One region of the Solibacillus sp. GQ1 genome, then DNA from elsewhere that is predicted to be linked to it. Evidence: riboswitches for the same ligand, from Rfam matches in the RefSeq annotation. Region 1 holds a riboswitch; the other holds the start of a gene.

Region 1 (12,833 bases):
CAATGAAAAAAGGCTTAATGTCCGACATGAAAGCTTCTCCAGCAGTCATGAGGCAACCGATATGGGCGTAAACCCCGCAAATGATTAACTGATCTCGGCCTTGTTCATTCATCATTTCCAGTAAATTAGATTTTTTAAATGCACTGTAGCGCCATTTTTTCAATACGATATCGGCCTTGCCTGGCGCCAATTCATCGATCACTTTTGTAATATTCGGATCGTCTTTTAGTCCTGTTCCCCAAAAATCAGTCAGTAATGCGCGATCCTCTGGTTTTTGATTTCCCGATTGCGCCGTATAGACAACTGGAATGCCAAGTTCATCGCATTGTTTTCTGATTGCTTTTATGTTGGCGATCATTTCACGAACTAATGATGAATCCTTCTCATAATAATCGATAAAATATTGCTGCATATCATGAATGAGTAGGACAGACTTGTTGGGATCGACTTCCCAACCTACTTTATTTTTTGGAAGATTGCTTTCTTTTGGCATTTTATATGATGAGATCGCTGGAATAGCCATCTAAATCACTCCTTTTTCTTTGTTGGTGAACCCTGTTGTATTTCATATAAATAGTCGTTAAATATCCTTCAGCTGCTCTGTATCGATACCCATTGCGCGAAGCATTGTCTGGAATTTCGCACCCGTCTCAGCCAATTCTTCTTCAGGCTTCGATTCGCTCACAACGCCTGCTCCCGCAAATAATCGTAATGAATCGCCATTTGCCTCTGCGCAGCGAATCGTCACAACCCATTCCCCGTCGCCTTCAGCATCACACCAACCGATTGTGCCTGTAAAGAAGCCTCGGTCAAACGGTTCAATTTCTGTGATTGCCTGTCTTGCCTTTTCCGTTGGTGCGCCACAAACAGCTGGTGTAGGTTGCAGGGCAATGGCTAAATCCAACGATGAGATATCCGCTTCCAGGAGCTCTCCTTTAATGACAGTCGAAAGATGCATCATCGTTTCCGTATACACGACTGACGGTTTTTCCGGGACTTCGATCGTTTTTAGTAATGGACGCAATCCCTTGACGACTGCTTCCACTACGACCGCATGCTCATGTAAATCCTTTGGAGAAGAAAGCAGTTCCTCTGCACGTCTTTGGTTCTCTACCGGATCTTCACTTCTAGGTCTTGAACCTGCCAATGGATTCGCGATGGCGTACATCCCTTGTCTTGAAACAAGCAGCTCCGGACTAGCCCCGATGAGCGAAGCCTTTTGATTTCCGTATTCAATCGGTGCTGCAAACGTATATCCATGTTTGTTTTGATACGCAAGATTTCGTAACAGCTGCGGAAGGTCGATCGGCTTATTGAGACTTACTTCCAGTGAACGTGCCAGTACAATTTTATCGAGTTCGCCGTTTTTTATTCTTTCAATCCCTTGTATGACACCCTGCTTATAGTGCTCTGGTGATGGATTGGATACGAGCCGATTAACAGTAACAGATGCTGAAGCGGTCACTGCCCTTTCCTCCTGCTGCAATGATGGTGCGATTTGGATAGATTCCGGAACAAGTAAACAAGCCTTTTTATAGTAATCAAATGGCACCGCGCCCGCTACGACAGGTCGTGGATGTCCTTGTTCTTTGGCTTTCTTCAACGCGCTCGCCACTCTATCGGACAATCCTTCCATCTGGTTTTGAAGTGGTTCACCCGCTGGCACGTGCATGAATACACCTTTGCCTAATATCGTTCTTTTTGGTGTTTCAATGAAAAAATCACCAACTTCATACTCATCTAAAAGTTCATGTTCGATTAGTGCTTTTTGTTTGCTTACCATATTACCGCTCCTTTTCGTTTCACTACTCTGAATTCAAAAGACAGACTTAGCTCGCTCCCAATGTTGCGCCGCCATCCACGACAAGATTGCTCATCGTAATATGGCTTGAGTGCACGGACAGGAAAAACAGGATAGCGCCGACAATATTGTCCGGTTGTGCAATCTTTTTCAGCGGAATCCCTACTTTATACGTTTCAGGCATTCCTTTAATCATAACTTCAGCTCCATGATCATCGGACCACATCGAACGTTGCATGTCCGTATCGGTCGAGCCTGGTGAAACGATATTGCAGCGTATATTATGCTCTGCCAGCTCTAAACCGAGACATTTTGTAAACATGACCGTTGCCGCCTTTGATGCTGCATAGGCCGCCATAGAAATTCTCGGTACACTTGCGGCATTTGATCCGACTGTTACAATTGAACCTGCTTTTCTTTGAATCATATAACGGCTTACCGCTCTTGAAACATAAAACACACCTGTCGTATTAATTGAAAAAATCCTTGCCCAGTCACGGTCAGTACATGATTCGACCGGACCTGTAGCCAATGCACCTGCTACATTGACGAGCATTTCGATTGACCCGATTTCGTTTTCCACTTTCTCTACAACTGCATCAATGGCGTTACTATCCCCGACATCTGCAGGAAAGGCGAAAACTTCGTGGTCCTGCTCTATTAAACCATTCACATGGCTTCTCAATTTCTCCTCGTTATAATCGATTACAGCAACTTTTACTCCTAATGTAGCCAAGCTTTTGACAAGGCTTGCGCCAATTCCCTGGGCTCCGCCTGTCACAAGAGCAACTTTCCCTCTTAACTCCTGAAAGTTCACTTCAACACTTCCTTTCGTTTACAGTTATGTATAGACAGCTTGATTTCTTATTAGAATCAACAATCAATAATGATAATCATTATCAATTGATTCTATTAGCAATGATAGGCCTAACATTTTACAACGTCAAGAGACATTCAAACATTCCAATAGAAAGACCTAAGTTTTAGTTTAGTGCTGATTTAAAGAAGTAATATTCGGCATTTTTGAACAATTTATAAGGAAAACTGCGTTAATTAAATCCAAATAAAGGAATAAACATGAACTTCCTCTCCTCTATTATGTAGTCTTATCAATTCATTACTGACCTGTAGAGAAGCTATCATTGTGTAAATATTTTGCCAGAAAAACATTCTTGGATATAGAGAGCGATAGGAATATGGAATTACTGCACAAAAGATTATGGAATTTATTCGTTTTTCCTGTGAATATTATTTTTTTCTGTTAATGTAGAACACCGTTAAATACCTGCTACTAAAACATTCCCAAGCTTTGAATCCCATAAAAATTACTACAAGCCCGAAAGAATTTTGTTTAACAAGCGCTTGTTTGTGTTAATTACAGTAATAATACTTTTTTCAGATAACAGAAAAAAGCTATACATAAAAACGTGCATTACAGTTTTACTTAGAAAATAAAATAAAGGACGTGGTTCATGAATGTTGGAAATCGTTAATTTTTTGAATAAATATGTTTGGAGTAATGCGTTAGTATTTTTATTTTTGGCGGTCGGTCTCATTTTTACGTTGAGAACTCGATTCGTTCAAGTAAGACGTTTTAAAGATATGATCACATTGCTGTTTGAGAAAAATCATGACAGTGCCGGCATTTCTTCTTTCCAGGCATTAGCGATGTCATTAGGAAGCCGTATTGGTACAGGTAATATTGTCGGTGTTGCAGCAGCCATCAGCCTCGGTGGTCCTGGTGCAGTTTTCTGGATGTGGGTTATGGGATTTTTAGGTGCAGCCACTTCATTTATTGAAATTACCCTTTCTCAAATTTTCAAAAGTAAAATCGAAGGTGAATACCGCGGCGGAACACCGTTTTATATTTACAAAGGCTTGAATTTAAAATGGTTTTCCATTATTTCAGCGACGATTTTAATTATCGTTATCGGTATTTTATGGCCGACAGTACAGGCGAACACGATTGCTTTAACGGTTCAGGAATCATTCAATGTTCCCCCACTTGTAACAGGTCTACTGCTTGCTGCATTAATGGCCGTAATCATTTACGGTGGGGTAAAGCGAATCGCCACTGTTTCGGAATATTTAGTTCCGTTCATGGCATTAGCATACGTGACAATTTGTATCGCATTATTAGTTATTAACATTTCTGAAATTCCGGCGATGTTTTCATTGATTGTGACAAGTGCGCTTAACTTGAATGCTACATTTGCAGGTCTGGTCGGTACAGCCATCGCAATGGGTGTACAGCGTGGTGTATTCTCAAGTGCTGCCGGGTTAGGTACGGAAACGTTTGAATCCGGTGCAACGAGTGTTTCGCACCCTGCCAAACAAGGTTTAGTACAGGCATTTTCTATTTACATCGATACGTTTCTAATCTGTACAGCGACAGCCTTTATGATTTTAATTACAGGTATGTACAATGTTGCGCCAAGTGCAGGCGAGGCCATCGTATCGAACATTCCAGGTGCTAACCCTGAAATTTATACACAGTCGGCAATGAGTACACTGATCTCTCCGACATTCGGTCAGTACTTTATGACAATTTCATTATTCCTGTTCTGTTTTACTACGTTAATTACGTACTTCTACAAAATGGATACAAACATTGCCTTCATTAAAGAAACGCTTAATATCGGCAAAGCAGGGAAAATCATTACGCATGCTGCCCGCCTCGGACTTTTAGGCATGGTTATTTTCGGCGCAGTGAATTCGGCTACCCTTATTTGGGCGATTACTGATTTAGGAGTAGGTTTGCTCGGCTGGGTGAACGTCATTACGATCGTGCTGCTTTCGAAAACCGCTTTAACCGCACTGAAAGATTACGATACGCAAAAACGCTTGGGGCTTAACCCAACGTTCAACCCGCTAGTGTTAGGGATTAAAAATGCGGATTTCTGGGAAGACCTCGAAGCAAGATCTTCGATACCAAATACCGTTCCTTCAAAAGGAAAAACGGTCGTAGCGAAGAAAGTCCAAGAACGTCTGCAACCAGTGCCGAATCCGTTTTCTGAATAAGTGATAGGCTGACCATCGCTCGTTGTTTCGGTTGTGGTCAGCTTTTTTATTTATTATTTACTTCATATATGGTTCAATTATAGAACAAATGTTCCAATTAAGAGGTGAAGTTTATGAACATCGAATGGCTGCATATCCGCATCCTGATTACGTGCTCGATTGTGGGCTTTGCCAAACGTGAAGCATTGGCCGCAAGCTATCCGACAGAGGCAATTGATGAACTGGAACAGCACGGCTATATTGCCCGGACGCGCTATGGCCATTATTACAATACGAAGCTTGCCGCGCAGTATTTAAGAAAGTTTATTACAACGTATAGCCCGCGCTTGAAGGTTGCGGAAATGGTGGAACTGTTGGAGCATGCACCCGAATATATCGTCGTCGATATTGAAACGACGGGTGGCTCTGCTGCTAGAGGTGATAAAATCGTGGAGATTGCTGCACTAAAAATTCGCAACGGAGAAACGGTGGACCTTTTTCACCGCTTTGTGAATCCGGAAAAACTGATTAAAAATTCGCATATTCACGGGATTACTAATGAACGGGTGAAAGGTGAGCAAACGATCTCCCCTGTCATTCACGCCTTTAAAGATTTTTTAGGTGATTTGCCGATTGTCAGTCACCATATCGGGTTTGACTGGTACAGCTTCCTCGCACTCGAGTTTTTCCGAAATGGCATTCGTCCAACGAATCCGGCAGCCTGTACGGTACTGCTTGCGCGCAAATATTTGGACAGTCCGAGAAATAATTTAAATGTCATTGCCGAAACGTATAACATCCCGCTTCTTAACCATCATACAGCCGATGCGGATGCGATTTGTGCCAATGAAATACTGCAGCTTATTTTGAAGAAAGCGACTGCACAGTAGGAGACGGTTCTATCGGTTCTATTTGTGCGATCGCTTTTTTGTTTTGTGATTTTATTAGAATAGTTAGGGCGGTTATTAGAAAATGTCGGCGGGGTATAAGAACATCGGTGTCCTTTAATTGAAGATGTCGGCTGTTTATTAGAACAACTCACTGATTTATTGGCATCGCACTTTTATTGGAACATTTTTTTGTTTATTAGAACGATGCAGGTCGTTATTAGAAGCGTTTGAATGCCTCCTGATTTATTTGAAACTATTTCCATCCAATCGACGTAGAATAGAACAATGGAGGTGTACGGATGAGAAACTTATCTTCATATATGATGCTTACTGGGATATTGATCACTGCCCTATGCGGGAACTGGATCATCCTTAATTATGATGAGGTCGTGATTTATCCGAAAGCTTCTTATCTTACTTTCGGAATCGGGTTAGTACTGGTAGGATGCACTTTTGTAATGAATCAAATCTTCAGTTACCGGGAACAGGAAAAAGCACATACAAAAGATAAACGGCATGCTCTAAACGAATGGCTTACTGCTAATCAGCCAGTTAATAAATGGTTGAGTGGACTTGTTGTTCTACCGCTTGTGATCGCACCGTTTTATAACTGGACGCTGTTTTTTACGATGCTGGAATGGTATTTATTTTCGGGGCTTGTAATAGCCGGTATTATTTACATGTTGAATGGTGACAGAGTAGAAGACAATAAGGACTGGGAGTATAAAGGGAAGACAAAAATGATGCTTGATCTGATCGATTACCGCAAACATCCCTTTAATATTTCGCTTATTATCTACATCCTGGTCATTGTCAGTTTTGTGTTAAGCAAGAGGTTGGATATTCCGCTCTATATGGAAACAGGGGGCAACTCGCGCTACGTTACTTCTTTGCCAACGATTTCGTTTTTAATGTCTTCCTTAATGGTCGTGAGTACGTTTATTTATATTATCAGTCATGGGAATTTCTTTGGTTTTCGTAAAGCTGAGTTAAGTTATGAAAGAGTCATGTTCGTCCACTTTACAGAAATTATTGTATGTGGTGCCACCCTGTTTATTTTAATTTTCACATTAATCAATGCGTTGTATGTGTATTTTTAAATGGATGGCTACTAACGACATAGGCACACACTGGTAAATTATTGCATATTTTAACTACAATAAAAAAGAGGTGAACTATTGAACCCGAATCAAGATTATACATCAGTGCAATCCCAGTTTACATTCGACCTTAATAAAAACCCGTTATTCGTTAAAGACCAGCAAAATTTTATTAATGTAATGGGCGGCAACCAGTTAAATACGCTTGATAATATATCGCTGCTTGATATATATCTTAGCGCCAATAATGTGATTGAACCGCACTATCACCAAAATGCGGCGGAACTTGTTTACTGTATTACAGGGAGTGCGATTGTTTCGATTTTGAATCCGTTTACGAAACAGCTGATGCATTTTCCGATTAGCCCCGGTCAAGTAGCGAACGTTCCTCAAGGGTGGTGGCATTACGAAGTCGCTACGCAAAACAACACGCATCTGCTTGCCATTTTTAATGCTCCGACACCGGAAGTCATTTTAGGTTCCGACCTCCTTAAGCTGACACCAGCAAATATTATGGCCCATACGTATGGCATGAACGAAAATTTATGGCAGCAGGCAATTGCTCCTGTCAGACCGAATACTTTCATCGGTCCGCCAAACCCTTGGCAACATGCCCAACCCGGTAATTATGGCGGCGGGTATGAGCAGTAGTTTTTCTCGGTCAAAGGAATCAAATTTAGAAAATGCATTTGCATAATGAAACGGCCGTGTTATGATAATTGTGAAATTAACCCAATATTGGAAGCAGATGATCTGCTCATAAAACTACTAGGGGCGCCTTTTGGCTGAGAAGTACCCTTTGCACCTGATCTAGGTAATACTAGCGTAGGAAAGTAGTGTCGATCCCCTATTTTTATTTTTGTATAGGCTACGATACCACTTTCTTAATTGAAAGTGGTTTTTTTTGTTGCAAAAATTATTATAAAGGATGGTAGAAATGAATAAAACGAGAAAACTTACATATTCCGCGATTATCGCAGCGATTACGACGATTCTCAGCAGTTTGGTGTATATCCCATTAGGTTTTGCAAAAATTTTTCCGATTCAGCACTTTGCCAATGTCGTATCGGCGGTACTGCTCGGTCCATGGTATGCGGTATTACAGGCGTTTCTTACATCGACGTTAAGAAATTTGATGGGGACAGGCAGTATCTTTGCCTATCCGGGGAGTATGATTGGCGCACTTCTCGCTGCATTTTTGTTTGCGAAAACGAAGAAGTTGGCGTTTGCAGCGGTAGGTGAAGTGATTGGGACAGGGTTGCTCGGTGCGTTGGCTACTTATCCGATTGCGATTTTATTTTTAGGTCAGGAAGCGGCACTGTTCGGTTTTGTCCCGGCATTTATGATGAGTTCGTTTGCGGGTGCGCTTTTAGGCTATGGCTTGCTGAAGATTATGGTGAGAAATCGGGCATTTGGCGGGATGCTTTATCAGAATGTTGGGTGAAGAGCTGGCGTTGAACGCAAGGGATTTATTATTAGAAGACTTTAAAATATATTAGAATATGAAGCGCCGGGTATCGAGTCATGGCACCCGGCACATTTTATTAAGCTAAATTGATCTGCCATGACACGCCGTAACGGTCATTTAACCAGCCGAATTTCTTACTGAAACCGTAATCACCGATTGGCATTAACGGATGTCCGCCATCAAGCAGTTTTTCATAAAGATGATTGATTTCTTCTTCTGTATCACATGTAATAAAAATAGAAAATGACGGTGTGAAGCCAAACTCATGTTTTAAATTACTGTCAATGCACATAAATTCCTGACTTTTTATCGAAAAAGTTGCTTGCATAACTTTCCCTTCATCTCCGCCTTCATTTGCTCCATAGCGGACAATACTCGTAATTTCTGCGTCCTCGATAACGGATGTGTAGAAGTTCATTGCTTCTTCTGCAACGCCGCCTTGAAACATTAAAAATGGTTTTGCGCTTTTCATTGTACCCTTCCCCTTCTGAATTCAAATTTACACCACTTCAATTTAGCCTATTTTACCATTTTTCGCGAACTTTTCTCCCTATAAGTTAGAGGCATCTCCTAACTAGACGGTGCCTTTGATTTAATATTTAAATTTCGCGATGAGCTGTTGTTCCGAAGATGCGGCTACTTCTTCTGGAACCGTATAAAGATATAGTAGAACAATTCAACCTTTTATTAGAAAATCTTCCCCGAAAATTCAATCACCGGATGGTCATAACCCCCACCTTGTGTTTCATTATACGTCCTAACCTTGATAGCTCACTTTTCCGGTCTCAACTAATTCCTTCAGACCCATGAACATTAAATTCCAGCCATGTTCTGTGCCATCTCGCATTTCATCTAGAGCTTTTACGATGTCTGCATCTGTCCATTGCTCTTCATTTTCAACATGGATCAGTTGAGTGAACGTCATTTCACTGCCTTGTCCCAACTCTTTCAGCTCCACTGTGATTGTATCTTCCAGTTCGCTGAATTGCGGCATTTTAAAAGTGAACACGATTTTTTCAGGCGAATTGATTTCAACATACTTCCCGATCGCCCGGTAGTCTACACCTTGCCGGTGGTCTACAATTTCCCAACTGCCCCCTACTTTTGGGTCATTTTGTGCAACCTTGTTCGTCCCTTCCAATGTAAAGAACCACTTTTTCATCATTACAGGATTCAACCATGCGTCAAACACTTTTTCAGGCTTTACATTAAATTCTCTTTTCATTGTTAATGTAGTCGTTGAGGTATTGTTCATTCAAATTCTCCTTTTAGTTACTTTAGTTTATTAATAACCTATTCACAGGAACTTTTAAAACAATTGCTCCAATAAAAAAGTCTCCTGCGAGATTATTCTCACAGAAGACTTGCTTCATCAATTATTCTCCGAAAACGATATGCCACTCGGCGCGGCCTGCTAAAAATTCCTCAGCTAATGCTTTTGCGCCTTCTAAACTATGGCTTGCCGCCCAGCCGCATTGCACTTCATTACATGCTGGAACAGCCTCTGCCTTCAGCACATCTTGCAGCGTATTTTCAATAATCGTTAATACGCCGTCATAGTCATTGTAGTTCAGTAATGCCAAGTAGAAGCCTGTTTGGCAGCCCATTGGCGATAAATCAACGACATCTTCGCTATGATTGCGGATACGGTCAGCCATTAAATGCTCTAAAGAGTGTAGTGACGGCATTTCCATATGTGCCTTGTTCGGCTGTTTGAAACGGATATCGTATTTTGTTACGACATCGCCTTTCGCTCCTGTTTTCGTACCGGCAAGTCGCACATAAGGTGCCACTACTTTCGTATGGTCTAAATCAAAGCTCTCTACATTTGTTTTTTCTGTTGTCATGTTGAATCCCCCTAGTTAAATAAATTGCATCGATTTTATAAATTGTTGAATCCGTTCGTTGTTGTTTGCCGTAAAGAAGTTTTCGGTTACGCCGTCATAGCCGATTTCACCGTTTTCGAGAAATAAAATCCGATCTGCCACTTCGCGCGCAAAATTCAAGTTGTGCGTCACGATAATCATCGACTTGCCTTCCTCCGCCAAATTTTTCAGCACCTTCAGCACTTCTCCTTCCAGCTCGGGATCCAGTGCACTTGTCGGCTCATCGAACAGTAAAAACTGCGGCTCCATTGCCAATGCTCTTGCGATGGCGACACGCTGCTGTTGCCCTCCGGATAATTGCGATGGATACTGGTCTGTTTTATGACTCAGGCCAACCTTCTCCAATAATTGCTGTGCCTTTTGTTTAGCAGCCCCTTTGTCTTTCCTTAAGACGGTAACCGGCCCTTCCATCACATTTTCAAGCACTTTCATATGCGGGAACAGATTGAAGCTTTGGAATACCATCGCTGTATTTTGGCGTATTGAAAGCAGGTTCTTTTGAGAGATTGGCTTGTTCAGTTCAACTTTTTGGTTGCCGACTGTCAGAATCCCTTTTTCAGGTCGCTCCAATAAATTGATACAGCGTAACAGCGTTGATTTCCCTGAACCGGATGGACCTAAAATAACCGTTGTTTCGCCTTCATGAAATGTTAAATTAATATTTTTCAATGCCTCGTTTTCGCCAAAGAACTTCGACATTTGCTGAAATTGTACGATAATAAGCCCTCCCTTCTAGCGCTTCACCTGACACTTCTACACATACTTCGATGCGTATTTTTCCAGGCGGCTTTGAATGATCATCAGTATACTAATGAAGATTAAATAGATGACCGCACAAAGTGAATAAATCATAAGCGGCTCATATGTACGTGCGGTAATTTGCTGTCCGACCATGAATAGATCCGCTAGAGTAATACTCGCAACTAACGATGTGCCTTTCACTAAATCGATAAAATCATTGGCCACTGATGGTAATGAAATTCGGACGGTTTGCGGTGCGATAACTCGTCGCATCATTTGCCAATACGTCATACCGAGAGATTCTGCAGCTTCCCATTGTCCTTTTGGGATGGCCAAAATCGAAGCTCGAATCGATTCAGATGCATAGGCGCCTGTATTCAGTGAGAATGTAATAATCGCCGCTGTCCAGGCATCAAGGGTAATCCCCAATTTCGGAAGACCGAAGAATACGATAAACAATGTCACCAATAATGGTGTTCCACGGAATACCCAGACGTAAGTACCGAAAATCCAGCGTAATACTTTATAGTTTGAGATTCTAGCCAGTGCCGTCACGACTGCGATGACTAATGCTATGGCAAAGGCAATGAGCGATAGCGGAATGGTAACAAGAAGTCCTGCTTTTAAAATCGGCCAGATCGAGTTAAGTAAAATATCCATTTCTCTACTCATCCACTAACACTCCTTTCTATAGTTAAATCCACGTAAAAAAGGCCGTCGAAACGACCTTTCCATTAGTTGTTTGAAATAACATTTTCACCAAAATATTTTTCCGAAATTGCTTCGAATGTACCGTCTTCTGTACGTTCTTTAATAATTTCATTTAACTTCTCACGGAACTCATCGTTTTCTTTATTTAAAATTAATGCGATATCAGTTGAATTGATCGCACCGTCCAGTACTTTCAATTTCGTGTCCGGCTGTTCCTGCAAGTATGTCAGGAATGTCACGCGGTCATGGATTGTTCCATCAGCGCGGCCTTGTACAACAAGCTCGATTGAACTCATCAGATCATTTGTTGCGACAACTTCTGCACCAAGCGCTTCTGCATCGCGGGCAAAGTTACTTGTAATTGTTTGTGAAGATTTTTTGCCGTCCATGTCAGCCGGCTCTTTAATTTCTGTGTTATCTGTATGTACAGCAACAACCGCTTCTGATTTCATATATGGCGTTGAGAAATCATACTTTTCTTTACGCTCATCTGTAATCGATACGTTGTTAATTACGAAATCGTATTTATCTGTATCTAAACCCGCAATTAATGAATCCCATTTTGTTTCAACATACTCAGCTTCAACACCTAGGTCTTTTGCAATCTGATCAGCAATTTCATATTCAAAGCCTGTTAATGCTCCTGATTCATCATGGAAGCTGAATGGAGGGAATGTTCCTTCAAGACCGATTTGAATTTTTCCGTCTGCCTGGATTTCCTCTAATTTATTTTTTGCCTCGCTTGCGTTTTCTTCTGATTTATCGCCACCACATGCTGCTAAAACGAGCGCTGATAATGTAACGATTGATAGTAATTTTTTCATGCTAAATGCCTCCGCTTTTAATTCCTAGTTATTTAATAAACTTTATATTATAACAGGGTAATAATAAAAACAATCTTTATTTTCTGAACAATTATTAAATTTAAAACTTTTAGTTAATAAAGGCTAGGAATCGTGCAAAATGCAGATAAAAAGTGCCAATTCCCTCAAATAGAAAATTGACACTAACTTTATAAATGCATGCCTGTCCATTGCCAAAAAGTAAAGTAGAAAAGCATGATGATGAATATATATAGGGGCATTAAAATGGCGCTAAGCTTTACGAGATTCCGCGCATCATAGGAAATATCCCCCTCCTCATAAAACAGCAGCAATGCTTTTGAGCTGACCGGCACCGTTACACAATAGTTCATCCCGATTAAACTTAAAAACACGACAGTTGAGGGGTTTACGC
Region 2 (6,295 bases), on a different contig from region 1:
GGTAACTCTGCATAACCAGATTTTGAGAATTAATGCGAAGGCGAGACAGTTCTAACCTTTGTCTTGAAGTAAATCAGGCCTTCATTCCAGTACATACTGGAATGAAGGCCATTTACATATCAATACATTTTTCTTTTTCCTTTTTTTGCTTGCTGATGGAGCTCGGTTAGTTCATTCGCAATTTCTTCCTTTACTTTGTTTGGTGCAATTTCCATGTTTTTCGGTGTTTGCGGTAATGATTGTTTATTCGTTCCTTTACTTTTACTATCATCTCTGCCCATTTAAATGCTCCTTTCAATATTGGTTCCTTCTTAATATGGCTTTACAACTTTTTTTCATTACAAAAATTGAGGAAGCCTGAAAAAAGCATAAAACCTCCTATCCTGAGCACATTAAGCCAGTAGGAGGTGATGAAATGAGCAAAAACAGTAAAGAAACGATGAATACGCGAACACATAATCCTTTTTCTACCTATAAAGAATTACACCGAAATACAACAAGTCACAACCGGAATCCTGAAGATAATACAGCGGAATTTGCCGAAGAGTTCGATTCGAAATTAAAAAATAAAAATAATAAAACAAACCATGATAAAAACCAGCAATCCAATAAAAAGTAACGGATAAAGAAAAATGAAAAAGCCTCGCTACATAGAATGTACAAGGCTTTTTCTTATATAGCTGGGCAATAGGTAATGCTAGCCCATATAAACACTTTCACATGTTCCTGCTATAGGCTCATAGAAACAATGCTGTTTAAATTGACCTGTAAATGGTTGATCGTACCAAGTAGGAGGACATGGGCCGGATGGGTTAAAATACCAAAGTGCATATTTCGCCGGATGGTCTCGCCAATAGTCCAGCGTCTGTCTTGCTAATCTTCTTTCAGTCTCTCTAGCCCTCTGATAAAACATGTTTCCTTTTTGTACCGCCTCAAAAGAATAGTTATTGCCCTGTACTTGGAAAATAACCTGCTCGATTGTTCTCACATCATTAAAATCCAGGCATGAAGCAACAGCTCGGTTCACAATTACATTTCCGACATACAGCATCCCTTGTTTTCCTTCACCTTCAGCCTCAGCCCGCATCATTCGTGCCATCAAATCCACATCGGAATCCCGGTATTTTACTCTTGGCATTTTTTCACCTCACAACTATAGTATGAAACAGTCAACCTGGTTGCGCATATGAATGAATGAAAATGTATAATATTGTTTTTTGTCATGGTTACTTATATATTTCTAACCTATCTTTCCGCATTAATACGGTATATAGTTCATAAATTAGTACATAGGAAAAGGAGGACGGACAATTCAAATTCATGTAGTACAACCGGGAGAATCATTGTGGGCAATCGCACAGGCTTATGGAACAACGGTGCAGAGTTTAGTGGAAGCCAACCAAATTCCGGAGCCGGCCCGGTTAGTGGTCGGGCAAGCATTGGTCGTTCCATTGAAAGGGCAGTATTATATTGTACAGCCAGGGGATAGTTTATGGTCAATTGGTCAACGTTTTCAGGTGAATTATTTAACGCTCGCACAAGCAAATGGCTTGAATCCAGATGCGTTGCTGATGATTGGCACCTCATTGTATATACCGGAACCAACTAAAAGGTCCGCAGAAATTTTGGCATATGTAGAACCAAGAGGCGATGAAATAAGTGATACGCTGCTCGACCAAGTTCGGGAGGCAAGTCCTTATTTAACGTATTTAGCTATTTTCAGTTTTGAAGCAAGACGGGATGGTTCATTAAAAGCGCCTACAATTAACCCATTACCGGAAATTGCTGAACAAAATAATACAGGAATAGCAATGGCAATCACTAATCTCGAGGATTATCAGTTTAGTGCTGAGCTAGCACGTGATATTTTCCAAAGTGTTGCTGTTCAAAATTTACTGCTGGACAATATCATTGCTGAAGCAAAGCGTATCGGAAATATTTCGGATATTCATTTTGATTTTGAACGGATTGCACGCGATCAGCGGGAAGCTTATAATAATTTCCTCCGAAGAGCTGTCGAGCGTATGCATGCGGAAGGATATACCGTTTCTACCGCATTGGCTCCAAAAACGAGAGCCGATCAGCCAGGGGAATGGTTTATGGGCCATGACTATAAGGCGCACGGCGAAATAGTGGATTTTGTTATGCTGATGACATATGAGTGGGGCTATTCTGCTGGACCTCCAATGGCCGTTTCTCCGCTGCCTCAAGTCGAACAAGTAGTACAATATGCATTAACAGAAATTCCTGCAAATAAAATTTTACTTGGGCAAAATTTGTATGGTTACGATTGGACATTACCTTTTGTACAAGGAGGAGATTACGCAGAAGCGATAAGCCCGCAACGTGCAATTGAAGTGGCCAAACGCTACAACGCAGCAATCCAATTTGACTATACAGCACAGGCACCCTACTTTAACTATTATGATGAGCAAGGGCGTTCACATATTGTCTGGTTTGAAGATGCGCGTTCGATTCAGGCGAAGTTCGATTTAGTAAAGCGATTAAATTTGCGCGGAGTCGGCTATTGGAAGCTCGGTCTGCCATTCCCGCAAAATTGGCAGCTCATCGGGGCTAATTTTAATGTAGTGAAGAAATAGCAAAAGGAAAGAAAGTCAGATGAAAAAACATCTGACTTTTTGATTGTCATCTAAATTAAGAAGGAGATTTTATTGAAGCTGATGAAGTATTAGTAGTAGCTGAATAAAAGGGGGATTATAGATGGGGAATATTCCGAAAATTTTACAAAACTTACGTATCCCAGTAATCGGGGCACCATTGTTTATTATTAGCAATCCGAAATTGGTCATTGAACAATGTAAGGCAGGAATAGTCGGGTCAATGCCTGCGTTAAATGCAAGACCGGCAAGCCAGTTGGATGAATGGTTAGCTGAAATTACAGAGGAGTTGGCCAGCTATAATGCCAAAAATCCGGATCGGCCGGCAGCGCCATTTGCCATTAATCAGATTGTCCATAAAACAAATGACCGGCTGGAACAGGATATGGAGCTCTGTGTGAAATATAAAGTTCCGATTATTATTACTTCACTTGGGGCACGTGAAGAAGTATTTGAGGCAGCACATCGTTATGGAGGCATCGTTTTCCATGATGTCATTAACAATCATTTTGCAAAAAAAGCGATTCAAAAAGGTGCAGACGGCATCATTGCTGTAGCAACAGGCGCAGGTGGCCATGCAGGTCAGCAAAGCCCATTTGCGCTCGTACAGGAAATCCGTGAATGGTTTGACGGTCCATTAGCTTTATCAGGATCAATCGCACGAGGACATTCGGTATTGGCTGCACAGGCGATGGGGGCTGATTTTGGCTATATCGGTTCACCATTCATCGCGACCGAAGAAGCGTTTGCTCGTCAAGAATATAAACAGATGATTGTTGATAGTACTGCAGAAGATATTGTATACAGCAATTTATTTACAGGAATCCACGGGAATTATTTGAAAGGTTCTATCATGAACGCGGGGATGGACCCGAGTAATTTAAAAGAAAGTGATCCTTCAGCAATGAACTTTAACGATAATACCGCAAAAGCCTGGAAAGATATTTGGGGCAGCGGGCAAGGAATTGGCGCGATTAAAGAGATTACTTCCACAAAACAATATGTCGATAAATTGGCCGAGGAATATGCTCAGGCTTATCAGGAACTGACTGGTAAAAGATCTGCAGTAACCCATCTACAATAGATGTCAGCGCATCATTAGTAACAAAATTTTTACTAACGATGCGCTATTTTGTGAATTTGTTATTGAACTATTAATTTCGTAATTTTGTGAATTCACTTGCCCGGGTCGAATTAATTTGTTACACTCGGGGTAATTAAATGCATTTGCGGGGGGACACAGCAGTGTTGAGAAGGTTAAAACCTGACCCTTAGAACCTGGCCGTTAATACGGACGTAGGGAGCAAAGTACACGCTATACATATGTACTTACTTTGGCTCCGCGTATCCTTTACGTGGAGTCTTTCTTTTGCAAATATACAAGCATTTGATTTGCGGGGGGACACAGCAGTGTTGAGAAGGTTAAAACCTGACCCTTGGAACCTGGCCGTTAATACGGACGTAGGGAGCAATGAAAAGTGGTACTTACACTTTTTGGGGACGTCTCTCTATATTGAGGCGTCTTTTTTGTGCTTCCGCCAACAAAAAGGAGGAGTAACAATGGGATTTTGTGAAAAGGTAAGGAAAGAAACGGATTTTTATTGGGAGGCTAGCTTCTATCACCCTTTTGTACAAGGGATTGCAGATGGGAGTTTACCGCTTGAAAAGTTTAAGTTTTATATGCTGCAGGATGCATATTATTTAAAACATTATACGAAAGTTCTTGCTCTTGCAGCTGCAAAAGCGACTACGGATGACGATGTTCAATATTTTCTGCAAACAGCAAAATTTATTCATGACGCAGAGCTGGAGTTACACCGTACAACGTTTAAAGAATTAGGTGTGACAGCGGATGATTTGGAACAATTCGAACCGGCTCCAGCAGCCTATAACTATGTAAGCCATATGTATAATGCAGTGCATAACGGAGATGTAGCAGAAGCATTTGCGGCAATTTTACCGTGCCCATGGCTGTATCAGGAGATTGGGCAAAGGTTAAAAGATGCATGTCCGAATGTCCCTCTTTATGAACAGTGGATTGCATTATATGCTTCCGAGGAGATGCTTCAAAATATTGAAGTACAAAAATCGATGCTGGATCGATATGCGAAAGAACAACCTGCAAAGCTAAAAGTATTGCAGGAGCATTTTAAGAAAAGCTGCTATTACGAATGGATGTTCTGGGAGATGCCTTGGACAAAGCAAAGCTGGGAACAAGGGGTGTATATAAATGAGTCTGCAAGCAATTTATAATAAACAACCATTAGTTCATTGTATTACCAACTATGTTGTCGCAAATTTTACAGCGAATGGCTTGCTGGCGGTAGGAGCTTCACCAGTAATGGCGGATGCAATAGAAGAAGTGGGAGAAATGGCTGCCCAGGCCAATGCTTTACTTTTAAATATGGGCACTTTGAATGAACGGACAATAGAGTCGATGAAGAAAGCAGGACTTAGCGCAAACATGCATAATACTCCGGTTGTTTTTGATCCAGTAGGTGTAGGGGCAACGAAGTTTCGAGCGGAGACAGCACAACAATTGCTCGACCTTTTAAAGATTAATGTAATCCGCTGCAATATTGGAGAAATGGCGGCTCTTGCGGGAGTAAATTGGGCGTCTAAAGGTGTGGATAGTGGCAAAGGAGATATCGATGTTGCAGTGACTGCCAAAAAGTTGGCTAATAACTATCAATGTATTGTGATTGTAACAGGAGAACAAGATGTTATTACTGATGGGATAAGAGTGGGATTTGTAGAGGGTGGTCATGAAAAGGTGACAAAAATGACGGGGAGTGGCTGCTTGCTTAGTGCCTTTTGTGCAGCGGTGCTTGCGGTCAGTAAAGAACCGTTTGATGACTTACTGACACTATTGACCGAATATAAACAGGCAAGTGCCAACTCTGCTGCAGCTATAGGAACTTTCCACACAAATTTCTTGAATGAACTAGAAAATTTAGCGGAGGGACGACAATGATTACATGTACAATCGCAGGCTCGGATAGCGGTGGCGGTGCCGGGATTCAAGCCGATTTAAAAACGTTTCAGGAACTCCGTGTATTCGGTACATCAGTAATCACCGCATTAACCGCTCAAAATACTGAAGGAGTGCATGGAATTTTTCCTACAACGGCTGATTTCGTTCAAGCTCAGCTAAAGGCAGTACTTCAAGATTTCGACGTAAAGGCAATTAAAACAGGGATGCTGTTTAGTGCTGAAATTATCGAAGCCATTGTGATTTTACTAAAAAATACGGATATTCCGCTTATCGTTGATCCGGTCATGATTGCAAAAGGCGGTGCCAGTTTGCTAGAACAGGAAGCAACAACGGCCCTTAAGGAAAAGTTATTGCCGCTTGCAACCGTTTGTACACCGAACATTCCGGAAGCGGAAATCCTGACTGGTTATACAATACAAAATGAAAAAGATATCAATTTAGCGGCGCAGCATCTATTAAGTCTAGGGCTGGAATGTGTAGTCATTAAGGGTGGTCATTTAAACAGTAAGCATGCGACAGATACGGTTTTCATTCGCGGGGAGCAACCATTTAAAATGAAAACCGAGAGAGTGGATACTAAGCATACCCATGGAACAGGATGTACATTTTCGGCAGCAATCACGGCGGAGATGGCAAAAGGTAGATCGATAGTGGCATCCATTATAGAAGCAAAAAAATATGT

Evidence for each region. Region 1 has a riboswitch for thiamine pyrophosphate ahead of thiW (energy coupling factor transporter S component ThiW). Riboswitches for the same ligand answer to the same signal wherever they lie in the genome.
Region 2: another riboswitch for thiamine pyrophosphate. It lies ahead of tenA (thiaminase II); the one in region 1 lies ahead of thiW (energy coupling factor transporter S component ThiW).

Annotation. Positions count from the first base shown of each region.
Region 1 covers NZ_JCAXEX010000002.1:234,766-247,598, reverse strand. The annotation lists partial or broken gene AC6CH1_RS13610 (isochorismatase family protein) at 1-523, opposite strand, end outside; gene dhbC (isochorismate synthase DhbC) at 581-1,783, opposite strand; gene AC6CH1_RS13600 (2,3-dihydro-2,3-dihydroxybenzoate dehydrogenase) at 1,830-2,618, opposite strand; gene AC6CH1_RS13595 (alanine/glycine:cation symporter family protein) at 3,278-4,822, shown strand; gene AC6CH1_RS13590 (3'-5' exonuclease) at 4,936-5,691, shown strand; gene AC6CH1_RS13585 (nucleotidyltransferase) at 5,991-6,791, shown strand; gene AC6CH1_RS13580 (cupin domain-containing protein) at 6,870-7,442, shown strand; TPP riboswitch at 7,552-7,640, shown strand; gene thiW (energy coupling factor transporter S component ThiW) at 7,729-8,235, shown strand; gene AC6CH1_RS13570 (VOC family protein) at 8,336-8,731, opposite strand; gene AC6CH1_RS13565 (SRPBCC family protein) at 9,017-9,514, opposite strand; gene AC6CH1_RS13560 (S-ribosylhomocysteine lyase) at 9,636-10,106, opposite strand; gene AC6CH1_RS13555 (amino acid ABC transporter ATP-binding protein) at 10,122-10,862, opposite strand; gene AC6CH1_RS13550 (amino acid ABC transporter permease) at 10,899-11,558, opposite strand; gene AC6CH1_RS13545 (transporter substrate-binding domain-containing protein) at 11,621-12,421, opposite strand; gene AC6CH1_RS13540 (SLC13 family permease) at 12,610-12,833, opposite strand, start outside.
Region 2 covers NZ_JCAXEX010000001.1:2,182,143-2,188,437, reverse strand. The annotation lists gene AC6CH1_RS11190 (YpzG family protein) at 1-55, shown strand, start outside; gene AC6CH1_RS11185 (hypothetical protein) at 120-281, opposite strand; gene AC6CH1_RS11180 (hypothetical protein) at 416-619, shown strand; gene AC6CH1_RS11175 (cell wall hydrolase) at 698-1,138, opposite strand; gene AC6CH1_RS11170 (glycoside hydrolase family 18 protein) at 1,344-2,600, shown strand; gene AC6CH1_RS11165 (NAD(P)H-dependent flavin oxidoreductase) at 2,722-3,702, shown strand; TPP riboswitch at 3,840-3,938, shown strand; TPP riboswitch at 4,005-4,103, shown strand; gene tenA (thiaminase II) at 4,179-4,871, shown strand; gene thiM (hydroxyethylthiazole kinase) at 4,849-5,592, shown strand; gene thiD (bifunctional hydroxymethylpyrimidine kinase/phosphomethylpyrimidine kinase) at 5,589-6,295, shown strand, end outside.